3 regions of the Streptococcus handemini genome follow, and region 3 is predicted to be linked to each of the others. Evidence: predicted binding sites of a transcription regulator. Region 3 holds the regulator's gene; each other region holds the start of a gene.
The links. Region 3 encodes Rex, which represses fermentation and respiration genes when NADH is low (regulators of the CRP and FNR family bind a similar motif). Its sites were predicted from a motif close to TTGTGAANTANTTCACAA; they were not measured.
Positions count from the first base shown of each region.

Region 1: the regulator Rex is predicted to act here: its motif matches at 1,495-1,512, upstream of adhP (alcohol dehydrogenase AdhP).
Region 2: the regulator Rex is predicted to act here: its motif matches at 2,707-2,724, upstream of adhE (bifunctional acetaldehyde-CoA/alcohol dehydrogenase).

Region 1 covers NZ_JBFRYH010000026.1:1,428-5,685, reverse strand. The annotation lists gene ABPH35_RS05485 (nuclear transport factor 2 family protein) at 19-387, shown strand; gene adhP (alcohol dehydrogenase AdhP) at 453-1,469, opposite strand; tRNA gene ABPH35_RS05475 (tRNA-Thr) at 1,605-1,677, shown strand; gene ABPH35_RS05470 (GNAT family N-acetyltransferase) at 1,923-2,165, shown strand; gene yycF (response regulator YycF) at 2,634-3,338, shown strand; gene vicK (cell wall metabolism sensor histidine kinase VicK) at 3,331-4,258, shown strand, end outside.
Region 2 covers NZ_JBFRYH010000019.1:7,418-11,675, reverse strand. The annotation lists gene adhE (bifunctional acetaldehyde-CoA/alcohol dehydrogenase) at 1-2,614, opposite strand, end outside; gene ABPH35_RS04355 (ATP-binding cassette domain-containing protein) at 2,912-3,781, opposite strand; gene ABPH35_RS04350 (ABC transporter ATP-binding protein) at 3,782-4,258, opposite strand, start outside.
Region 3 covers NZ_JBFRYH010000015.1:22,837-27,094, reverse strand. The annotation lists gene ABPH35_RS03705 (class A sortase) at 1-364, shown strand, start outside; gene radC (RadC family protein) at 418-1,098, shown strand; gene ABPH35_RS03695 (gamma-glutamyl-gamma-aminobutyrate hydrolase family protein) at 1,095-1,787, opposite strand; gene ABPH35_RS03690 (redox-sensing transcriptional repressor Rex) at 1,792-2,430, opposite strand; gene ABPH35_RS03685 (DUF4649 family protein) at 2,541-2,756, opposite strand; gene ABPH35_RS03680 (DUF1831 domain-containing protein) at 2,753-3,106, opposite strand; gene ABPH35_RS03675 (cysteine desulfurase family protein) at 3,106-4,227, opposite strand; gene ABPH35_RS03670 (ribose-phosphate diphosphokinase) at 4,237-4,258, opposite strand, start outside.

The sequences.
Region 1 (4,258 bases), on a different contig from region 3:
AGGTAGGAGGTCCTGCTAATGGATATATCATCGTTTGTGACAGCTGTAGTGGCACAAAATGAGGAAAAACTCAGAAGCTATTTTGCCGAAGATGCTGTAGTCCGCTGGCCCTGCACCAATGAATGTTTTTCTGTGGCCGAGTATCTTCGGGCCAATTGTGACTATCCTGGAGACTGGGATGGAGAAATCGAGCATATAGAAGAAGTAGGGGATACGATTATCATCGTCACTCGTGTTTTTCCTGTTGATAAATCTTTTTCTGTTCATGCGGTTAGCTTTATGAAAACCCAAGATGATGTGATTGTAGAGCTAGATGAATACTGGGCAGACGATGGCGAAGTACCAGACTGGCGCAAACAGCTGAACCTTGGAAAGTCTATTCGATAAATAGAGAAAACCCGCTGAAGAATTTCTTCAGCGGATTTTGGTTATTATTAACTATAGAAAATCAATTAGTGAGTGAAGTCAAGAACCATGCGACCTTGAATTGTACCAGCAGTCATTTCATCAAAGACAGCAGGAGCGTCTTCAACTGGACGAGTTTGGACAACAGGGACAACTAATCCTTCTGCACCAAATTGGAAGGCTTCTTCGAGATCTTTACGAGTTCCTACGAGTGAGCCAACAACTTGAATACCATCAAGAACGGTTTTAACGATACTGAGATCCATCATTTCAGATGGAAGACCAACGGCTACGACACGCCCCCCAGCGCGGACACTATCAACCGCTTGATTGAAGGCCACTTTTGATACGGCAGTTACGACAGCAGAGTGGGCTCCACCTGTTTTTTCTTGAATCAAGCCTGCTACATCTTCGACCTCACGTCCATTGATAACGATGTCAGCGCCGACTTGTTTGGCTAATTCTAATTTATCATTGTTAATATCAATAGCAACGACATGTGCATTGAAGACTTTTTTCGCATATTGAACAGCCAAGTTTCCAAGTCCTCCTGCTCCAAAGAGAGCAATCCATTCGCCTGGTTTGAGATGTGCTTCTTTGATGGCTTTGTATGTCGTTACTCCTGCGCAAGTGATAGAGCTTGCTTGGGCTGGGTCGAGATTTTCAGGAACTTTAACAGCATAGTCAGCTGTTACGATACATTGTTCAGCCATTCCTCCATCAACAGAGTAGCCAGCATTTTTTACAGAACGACAGAGTGTTTCACGGCCTGTATTACAGTATTCGCAAGCACCGCAGCCTTCGAAGAACCAAGCTACACTGACACGATCGCCAACTTTCAAACTTTTCACATCTGAAGCGATTTCTTTTACAATCCCAATTCCTTCATGTCCGAGGATACGACCAGGCACTTGTCCAAAGTCACCGTGTGCTACGTGAAGGTCTGTGTGGCAAACACCACAGTATTCAATTTCAACGAGGGCTTCGCCAGCTTCTAGTGGCCGCAGTTCTTTTTCGACAACTTCTACGCCAGTAGATTCAGGGTTTACAACAACAGCTTTCATAGTTTTTCCTCCGATTTGTTTTGATATGTTCATTATATCACAAACTTCCCAAAAAGCAAGCGGTTACAAAGATTATATTTTAATTTTTTTAATGACTTGACATGTAAAATAAAAGTGCTACAATATAGCTGAAAAGCCGATTTAGCTCAGTTGGTAGAGCAACGCACTCGTAACGCGTAGGTCGTAGGTTCGAGCCCTATAATCGGCATAGTTTATGATTTAAATGAAAGTTGCTAACTACGGAAATTATCGAATATTACGATAACACTGAAAAATACCTTTTGCAAAGGAAATTTTTTCAGATTTACTAGAATCGTTTGGAATTCCAGATAGTAGCGAGGCTCATTGCCAAGAGGCGCGAGAACTTCCTATGTGGTTAGCCTATGAATATAATCAGGCGGTGGGTTTCATTACTCTTTCATATTCAGGCCTGATTGTGCAGAGATTCGCTGTATGGCAGTCAGGAAAAATGAGCACCGCCGTGGAGTTGGATGCAGGTTACTAGCAGTTTTGGAGGAGCAAGCCAAGGAAACTGTTTCTTTTTTACAGGTGAAGGCCGTGGCTAAGGGATGGTATGAAACTTATGATCAGACGAATGAGTTTTATCAAGCTATGGGATTTTATTTGTTAGAGATTTTTCTGACACTGTGGAAAGAAGCTATCTCATGTGCTATTTGGGTAAAATATCTTAAATGAGAGTCTAGGAAAAGTCTAATCAACGGCTATAAAAAACGAGCAAATCCAGATTGGAGATGCTCGTTTTCTATGTTAAAAGGTAAGACAAGGAGTAATCTGCATACTCAGTGTAGTCAACCAAAACAAGTACAGGTACAAATGTGGGAGAAGGGTCATTTGCCGTGAACGAATCAGATTTGTCACGAACGTTGGCCAGTTCAAAGTGGAAAGGTGTAAAGTTTTAAAATAGCTTTATCTCTAATTGTATTACCACAAGGATTTTATATAATTGTTGGCTTATTACTTTTGTTTCCAAAGTTCGTAAAATAGATAGACACGGTGATTGATTGGCGGGATGTTCGTTGTTTACATTTCAAATACAGTCCTTCTCACTTTTTTCAAGAGCTAGAAAATCACTTCCCACACTTCCGTCATGCTAATTTGGGAGAGTTTTGGTATAATAGCATCAGAATGACGAGGTGAGAGTAGATGAAAAAAATCTTGATTGTTGATGATGAAAAGCCGATTTCAGACATTATCAAGTTTAACATGACACGAGAGGGGTACGAGGTGGTGACGGCTTTTGACGGTCGGGAAGCCTTGACCTTATTTGAAGCAGAATTTCCAGATATTGTGATTCTGGACTTGATGTTACCAGAGATTGATGGACTTGAAGTAGCCCGCACCATTCGAAAAACCAGCAATGTGCCCATTTTGATGCTGTCTGCTAAGGATAGTGAGTTTGATAAGGTGATTGGTCTTGAAATTGGGGCGGATGACTATGTGACCAAGCCATTTTCAAATCGGGAATTGCAGGCGCGGGTCAAGGCCTTGTTGCGCCGCAGTGAGTTGACTGAAACACAGATCATATCAGAAGCGACAGGGACACCGGAGTTAGTCATTGGGGATTTGGTGATTAATCCAGATGGATTTGTGGCCAAAAAACATGGCAAAGAGCTAGAATTGACCCATCGTGAATTTGAATTGCTCCATCATTTGGCCAAGCATTTGGGGCAGGTCATGACACGGGAGCATTTGCTTGAGACCGTTTGGGGTTATGATTATTTTGGTGATGTACGGACAGTTGATGTAACGGTTCGTCGCTTACGTGAAAAAATTGAGGACACACCGAGCCGTCCAGAGTATATCTTGACACGGCGTGGTGTAGGGTATTATATAAAGGGAAATGATTAATCAATTACGGTATGTAATCACCAAGCCGGAGTTTTGGTTTGTCGTCATCTTGATTGGTTTTGTTATTGTGCTCAGTGTGTTGCTGATTGAAAATCATCGTGATAATCAACAAATTAAAGAACTCAATAAGAAAGTCAAGCGGTTAATTGAGTTGGACTATTCAGATGTTCTTGACTTACGAGGGAGTCCTGAGATTACAGATATGGCCAATTCGCTCAACGACTTATCTGAAGTGATTCGCCTGACACATGACCATTTGGAGCAGGAAAAGACGCGTTTGTCCTCTATTCTTGCCTATATGAGTGACGGAGTGATGGCAGCCGACCGCATGGGTCGAGTCATTATGGTCAATGAAACAGCGCAAAAGCAGTTGGGCTTGGCTGCCAAAACGACAGAACAACGGGATTTATTAGAAATTTTAGGAATTCGTGAACAGTATAATTTTCGGGATTTGCTAGCTCAAACGCCTGAAATTGTCACCGAACATGATAATGAAGCTGGGGAATTTTTGACTTTACGCGCCAATTTTGCAACCATTCGAAGTGAAAGTGGTTTGATTTCAGGTCTGGTTGTCGTCTTGCACGATATGACCGAACAGGCCAAGGAAGAACGGGAGCGGCGTTTGTTCGTTTCCAATGTCAGCCACGAATTGCGGACACCGCTCACCTCGATCAAATCCTATCTGGAGGCCCTTGATGATGGAGCCTTGACAGAATCGGTCGCGCCTAGCTTTGTCAAAGTGTCACTCGATGAAACTAATCGGATGATGCGGATGATTTCAGACTTGCTCAGTTTGTCACGGATTGACAATCAAGTCAGCTCAGCTGATGTGGAACTGATTAATTTTACGGCCTTTGTCACCTTTATCTTAAACCGATTTGATCAGATGAAGAATAAGGAGACAGACAAGGAATATACGA
Region 2 (4,258 bases), on a different contig from region 3:
AGTAGGCATCTTCCATGATTTCTTGCATATGATCAACCATTGGCAAACGTGGGTTTGCTGGTGAACATTGGTCTTCGTAGGCAAGGAAGGCCAAATCACGCGCTGATTCTTTCCATTCTTTTTCATCGATACCTTGATCTTTGAAGTTCATCTTGATTCCAACACGTTCACCAAGTTCATACACAGCTTTGGCATAAGAAGCTACCCCTTCTTCAGGCGTTGAAGCTGGAAGGCCAAGCATTTTTGCAATGTCTTGATATTTTTCATCTGCACGGTAGTAATTGTACTTCGGCCATGTCGCAGTCTTGGCTGGACGGGTACCATTGTACCGAATTACATACGGCAAGAGAATGGCATTCGTACGCCCGTGGATAGTATGGAATTTACCACCAATCTTATGAGCCATAGAGTGGGAAATTCCTAAGAAAGCATTGGCAAAAGCCATACCTGCAATAGTAGATGCGTTGTGCATCTTCTCACGAGATTCAAAATCAGCATTCTTCACAGAACTTTCAAGGTTTTCAAAGACAAGTTTTATCGCTTGCAGCGCCAAGCCATCTGTATAGTCATTGGCCATTTGGGATACATAGGCTTCTGTCGCGTGGGTCAAGACGTCCATACCTGTATCTGCTGCAATAAAACCTGGAACTGTCATGACAAGCGCTGGGTCTACAATGGCTACGGTTGGTGTCAATGAATAGTCTGCAATTGGGTACTTACGGTTGTTCGCCTTATCAGAAATAACCGCAAATGGTGTGACTTCCGAACCTGTACCAGAGGTCGTTGGAATGGCGACAAACTTGGTTTTCTTACCTAATTCTGGGAATTTGAAGGCGCGTTTGCGAATATCCATGAATTTTTGAACCAAGTCATGGAAGTCAACTGTCGGTTGCTCGTAGAAGAGCCACATAACCTTGGCAGCGTCCATTGGAGAACCTCCCCCAAGGGCGATAATGGTATCTGGTTTAAAGCTACGCATCAACTCTGTACCCTTGTAAACCGTTGTAATATCTGGATCTGGCTCTACTTCCGCAAAGATTTGGTACACCACTTTATTGCGACGAAGTTCAAGTTGCTCGAGAATTCTGTCCAAGAATCCAAGCTCAACCATGGCATGGTCTGTGACAATCATCACCCGTTCTACATCGCGACATTTTTGAAGGTATTGAATAGAATCGCGCTCGAAGTATGTTTTTGAAGGAACTTTAAACCATTGCATATTATTTCTACGTCTTCCTACTTTTTTGATGTTCAAGAGATTAACAGCACTTACGTTGTCACCGACTGAGTTGCGTCCGTAAGAACCACAACCAAGTGTCAAGGATGGCAAGAAGGCATTGTAAACATCCCCGATTCCACCAAAGGTAGATGGAGAATTGCAGATGACACGAATGGCACGTACCGCTTTTCCAAATTCTTTGGTCAATTCTTCGTCTGCTGTGTGGATTGCTGCAGAGTGACCAAGCCCATGGAATTCCACCATTTGGCGCGCTTTATTGATTCCGTCTTCGCGAGATTCTGATTTCAAAACAGCAATGACTGGAGATAATTTTTCGCGTGTTAGCGGTTCTTTTTCTCCAACTTCTTTACACTCTGCTGCGAGGATATTGGTTCCTTCTGGTACGCTAAATCCTGCTTGCTCGGCAATCCAAACAGCTGATTTTCCGACGATGGCTGCATTCAATTTTGCCTCACCACAGTTTTTACTATTAGCTTTTGCACCGAAACAGAATTCTTCTAGCAAGGCTTTTTCTTTTTTATTCACAAAGTAAGTATGGTACGATTTGAATTCTGCGATAAATTCATCGTAGATTTCCTTGTCAATAATCACTGCTTGTTCAGAAGCACAGACCATTCCATTGTCAAAGGATTTAGACATAACAATGTCATGAGCTGCCTGGCGAATATTAGCAGATTTTTCCACATAAGCAGGAACGTTACCTGCACCTACACCAAGGGCTGGTTTTCCACATGAATAAGCTGCACGCACCATAGCATTCCCACCTGTTGCAAGGATCGTTGCAATGCCATCATGGTTCATCAACTCGGATGTTGCTTCCATAGACGGTTTTGTAATCCATTGGATACAGTTTTCAGGAGCACCCGCTGCAATAGCTGCATCACGGACGACTTGAGCTGCATGTGCTGAAGATTCTTGCGCAGACGGGTGAAAGGCGAAGACGATTGGATTACGGGTTTTCAGAGCAATCAATGATTTAAAGATAGCTGTTGAAGTTGGATTCGTTGTTGGTGTAATCCCACAAACCACCCCCACTGGCTCTGCAATCAAGGTTAATCCATTGACATCATCTTCTTCAATAATCCCAACTGTTTTCGTATGACGCATGTTATTCACAACATGCTCACAGGCAAACAAGTTTTTGGTTGCCTTGTCTTCAAAAACACCACGACCTGTCTCTTCAAAAGCATGAAGAGCTAAGGCACCATGTTGATCAAGAGCTGCTACTGATGCTTTTGCAACAATGTAATCTACCTGCTCTTGGTTCAACTGGCGAAACTCCTCAAGGGCCACCAACCCTTTTTGCACAAGACCGTCAACATGCGCACGAGCTTCTACTAATTTTTCCTCTGGTGATACTGCTTTCTCAGCCATCTATGATTCCTCCAAAATATTTTCTGTTAACTTTTGTTTGTTAACTTTTTCACAAGTATATTCTACATCATTTTTTGTCCCTTGTAAAGAGTTTGTTAAAAATTTCACAAATTATTTTTCCTTATCTTGTGATATTTTTTCAAAAATCCTGTAGCCGAACGGATTGCCGTCTTGAGATTGTGAATGTTTTTTCAAACTTTTTTTGTTTCACAAATGAAAAATCAGGAAATGATTGCTGAATTTTCCTGGTTTTCATTCTTGATTTACTGATTTTTATCATGAAATTTTATCTATCAACTATTTTCGTACAAAGTGATTTGTTGCTATTTCTATCCACTGGGCATCTGACTCTAGCTCAAAATCCTGAATCTGGTTTGATATCTGCTGTAATTGTTTTCTAGCTTCGCTAGAAGATAGGGGGAGATTTGCCGATAATAAATACTGTGTATACGGGTGCTGAGGATTGGTAAATAATTGTTCCGCAGGAGCCAGTTCGACCAAGGTTCCCTTATAAAGAACAGCAATACGCTGGGCAAAATACCGAACAACGTTTAAGTCATGCGAGATAAAGAGATAGGATAGATGAAATTCTTCCTGCAATTCGGATAACAGTTGCAGAATCTGCGCTTGGATCGAGACATCCAGAGCTGATGTTGGTTCATCACAGACAACAAATTGGGGCCGACTGACCACCGCTCGCGCAATTCCAATTCGCTGACGCTGACCGCCGCTAAAGGATTTTGGCCGCTTATGAACGGCCTCACCGGTAATTCCAACCCGCTCTAGGATCGCACGTGCTAGGCTATCCGCCTCCTTCTTCGGAAGTTTATACAGCGGCTCCTTCACCAATTCTAAAGCAGATAAGTAGGGATTCAAGGCTGAAAATGGGTCTTGATAAATGATTTGCATCGCTTGATTTGCTAAATCATCTTGACTTAATCCTACATAATCCACCTCTCCCTTGCTCGGATTTTCTAGTCCTAAAATTAATTTAGACAAGGTGGATTTACCACTCCCGGATTCTCCAACCAAACCAAGGGTCTCCCCCTTATATAAGGTCAGTGTCACACCATCTACCGCAACATGTCGATTTTCTTTTCCGAGCAAATTCTTCTTACTATATACTTTTTGAACATCTCGAACCTCAATCAATGCTTCTTGTTCCATTTAGCGCCCTCCTTGTCTCACAAAGTGTGTCTCTGAAACCGCAACTAGTGGCCCATCCATGCTGTCCTGCGGGAGCGAATGAATGACTGTATTTGACTCCAGCCGTGCTGCCTGCAGTAGTTCTCTGGTGTAGGGATGGAGAGGGTTATCAAAAATATCGTCCACAGTCCCCTCTTCCACAATCTGACCTCCCCGCATGACCTTGACCTGATCACATAGACCAGCAATCACACTGAAATCATGGCTGACGATAATAACTGTCAAATCAAGACTCTCTTGTAACTGCTTAATCAAGGCCAAGATTTGCGCTTGTATAGTCACGTCTAATGCCGTCGTCGGCTCATCAGCAATCAAAACCTTCGGTTCAGCTAATAAAGCCATGGCAATTAAAATCCGTTGACGCATCCCGCCTGAAAACTCAAAAGGAAACTGCTTTAGACGCTGTTCAGGATTGGAAATGCCGACCTTTGCCAACAT
Region 3 (4,258 bases):
TCAGGAAATGGGGCAGGGGAACTATTCTCTCGCTAGTCATCATATTTTTGGAATAGCAGGAGCGAGTGAGACACTCTTTTCACCACTTGAACGTGCACAGGAAGGCATGAAGATTTATTTGACAGATAAGCAAAACGTCTATACCTATGTCGTGACAAGTGTACAGTCAGTAACTCCTGAAAGTGTGGAAGTTATTGATGACATTGAAGGTCAGACAGAAATTACCTTGGTAACCTGTGAGGATTTAGAAGCTACCATGCGGACAATTGTCAAAGGAAAACTAGAAAGTAGCACTCCTTACAATGAGACACCAAAAGATGTTTTGAAACACTTTGAGAAGAAATATAATCAGGTACAAATCTAAAAAAGAAGGCATTCGCCTTCTTTTTTACGAATAAATACAATGAGGAGGAAAATATGTATCAAATTATGTTTCAAGAAGAGTCATTATTACCACGGGAGCGTTTATTGGAAGTAGGTGCAGAAAGCTTGAGCAATCAAGAGTTACTCGCAATTTTTATCCGAACAGGGACACGGAAAGAGCCTGTTTCCATCCTATCGAATAATTTACTAGCCAAGTTGGAAAACCTAGCTGCCTTACGGGATTTATCCATTGAAGAATTACAAACATTGGCAGGGATTGGTCGTGTGAAAGCAGTCGAAATCAAGGCAATGATTGAGCTAGGACGACGAATTAATCAGTCAGAAATTTTGCTGCAAGATCGTGTGCTTGGAAGTGAGAAATTAGGGCGTAAAATGATGCAGGACATTGGTGACAAGAAACAAGAACATTTAGTGGCTCTTTATCTTGACACGCAGAATAAAATTATTAGCCAAAAGACTATTTTCATCGGTAGTGTGAATAAAAGTATTGCAGAACCAAGAGAGATTTTACATTATGCAGTAAAATGCATGGCCACCTCAATCATTGTTGTGCACAATCACCCTTCTGGGTCTGTGCAGCCGAGCAAGAATGACTTGGTGTTTACAGAGACATTAAAAAAGTCCTGCGAGATGCTAGGACTTGTCTTACTCGATCATTTAATTGTGGCGAAATCAGCCTACTATAGTTTTCGTGAGGAAGGAGAACTTTGTTAAAATTCATTAACAAGATAATCAAATAAGGCTTTTTCTTCGGTACGAGTAGCATAAAGAAGCTCTGGATGCCACTGTACACCAAGGAAACGCACCTCAGCAGTCATCATGGTTGCTTCGATAGTGCCATCTTCTGCTTGGCCAATCACCTGTAAACCAGGTGCGAGCTGATCTAATGCCTGTCGATGGAAAGAATTAACCCGTGGCTGTTTTCCATAGAAAGTAGCTAGTGGACTCCCTTCATGCAGGCAAATAGAGTGAACGGGCGCGTTAGCAGCAGTGGTTTGCCAATGATTTGGTATGACCTGATGTAAGGTACCGCCCATGGCAACGTTAAAGAGCTGCATACCACGACAGACACCAAAAATTGGTTTCTGCTGTCTGATGGCTTCTTGAATTAAGGTGAGCTCAAAGACATCACGCTGGTTATGATAATTATCGCTTTCAATGGTTTTCTCTTGTCCATAGTAATTTGGAAGGACATTTTGTCCACCAGTCAAAATGAGCTTGTCAATCAGATTGACATAGCATTTAGCTATATCAGGTGATACAATTGGAAGGATGAGGGGAATTCCTCCAGCAGCCTCAATCGCTTGAATAAAACTTGTGGCAACATAGGAGAGAAGAGGCTCAGTATCGTCGGTTGCATTGATAAAATCATTACCAGAAATACCGATAATTGGTTTGCTCATAACATTAGCTCTTTCTCATGAAATAAAGAAGGGTCTGCAATTCACTTGTCAAATCAACATACTGTACAACGACATCTTTTGGTACAGATAAGTTGACAGGTGAAAAACTCAAAATTCCTTTTACACCAGCTTTGACTAGGATATTGGTAACTTCTTGTGCTTTAGTACTTGGTACGGTCAAAATAGCTGTCTGGGCGTTAATCTCTTTGATTTTTTCTTCAATATCTGAAATGGCATAAATTGGAACATTTTCATCAATTGTACCAACTGCTGGATGTTCATCTGCTTCGAAGGCCATAACGATTTTCATTTTATTTCGTTCATGGAAACGATAGTGTAGGAGCGCGCGTCCCATATTTCCAACACCAATCAGCATCACATTAGTAATAGAATTATCATTTAAAATATCAGCAAAGAAATCCATCAATTTTTTGACATCATAACCAAATCCGCGGCGACCGAGTTCTCCAAAGTAAGAGAAGTCACGGCGAACAGTTGCAGAATCAATACCGATTGCTTCTGCAATTTCTTTGGAACTTGCCTTTTCAATATTGCCAGCATGAAATCGTTTGAATACGCGGTAATAGATTGACAAACGTTTGGCAGTAGCACGGGGGATAGGGGATTTTTTTTCGTTTTTCACAATCTTTTACTCCTTTTGATGATTTATTCTATTTTAGTAAAAGTTTGTGAAAAAAGCAACAGATTACACTGAAAAAATACAGAAAAAACAAGAAGTCATTCTTGTTTTTTCTAGAGATTAGTTGGATCGATTGTCTTGAGGTAGCGATAGAGATCTCCAACGAGTCCTTGATATCCTAAGTCTTTGCCATCTTGACGTAAAGAAATCACTTTTAAATGGTCTGGAATAGTCACACAACCTGAAAAGGAAAGAAGTAGGGCGTCAAAATTGTCAAAAGTTTGTGAGCGAATTTGCTGATAGGAATCTTGGTAACGTAGTTCAATCATGCTTTTGTACTTTCTTTTGTGAAAATATCTCGGTCAACTAAGCTGTCCATGAGGAAATAAAATTTTTCTTGGATAACAGCATTTCCACCTGCTTTGAAAATATCTATCAAGTGCAGACCTGATTTGTCTGTAATATTGATTTTAAAACCATTCAAATCTTTATTGATAATAATTTTTAGTAGAAATCCTTGATTGGAGTTTGGAATTTCTTCTAACATACGCGTTAATTGATAGTTGCCGACCTGGGTTTGTTCAAATGTATTATCACGTAAGGTAAACTTTTTGATAGCTGGGCTAATGGAGTAAGTATAATCACAATTTTTTAGAGTTACAGATGTTGTAAAAGCCATTAGTAAGTGCCTCCTATGATTTCATGTAGTTGTTTGATGAGGAAGTCTAGTTCCTCTTTTGTATTTTCATGTGAAAAGCTAATCCGAATGGATTCCTTTAGGCGGTGTGACTCTTTTCCGTATAGGGACTCTAAGACATGGCTATTTTGAATCACACCGGCAGTACAAGCAGAACCGCTGGAAACAGCGATTCCTGCAAGATCTAGGCGCATGAGCACTTGCTCATTGAGTTGATTCGGAAAACCGAGATTGACGACGTAGGGAAGTGTCGGCCCAGTTTCATTGAGGTAATGATGGATAGAGGTCAGATTGCTTATCAAATAGCCTTTTAAAGCAGAAACGCGAGTGTAATGCTCTTTTAGTTGGGCCGTTTGTTCTTTCAAAGCTGTTGCCATAGCCGCAATTCCTGCTAGATTTTCTGTTCCTGCTCGGTGTTGTTGCTCTTGGCGCCCTCCGTGAATCAGAGAGTCAAAGTGCGGAATACGGCTATAAAGGAAGCCTACTCCTTTAGGCCCATGAAACTTATGGGCAGCAGCAGAGAGAAAATCAATTCCCAGTTGTTCCGGTGAGATAGCAACTTTTCCTATTGCTTGGACAGCATCTACATGAAAAACGGCTTGATGTTGGGAGAGAATTTCGCCGATTTCTTTAATTGGTAGTAACAGCCCAGTCTCATTGTTGGCATACATGGCACTAACTAGAATGGTATCTGGGCGTAAGGCTGCCTGAATCTGCTGGGCGGAAATTCTTTGATTGATAGGCTGAATATAAGTCACCTCAAAGCCGAATCGCTCATGTAAATAGTCCATTGTGTGAAGGACAGCATGGTGTTCGATAGCAGTTGTGATGAGGTGTTTTCCCTTATGCTGATTGGCCAGCGCATAACCTTGGATAGCAAGAGTATCGGCCTCTGACCCCCCTGAGGTAAAAATGATTTGTTCAGGCTTGCCATCTAGGATGTGGGCAATATCTGCTCGAGCTTGGCGGAGAATAGCGTTTGCTTTTCGTCCTGCCCAATGAATACTCGAGGAGTTTCCGTAGTATTCTGTCGAAATATCCATAAAAGTTTGAAGGGCAGCTTTCGACAGAGAAGTTGTTGCTGCATTGTCTAAATAAATCAAGGAAATCTCCTAGTTTTCATTATTTGGATGT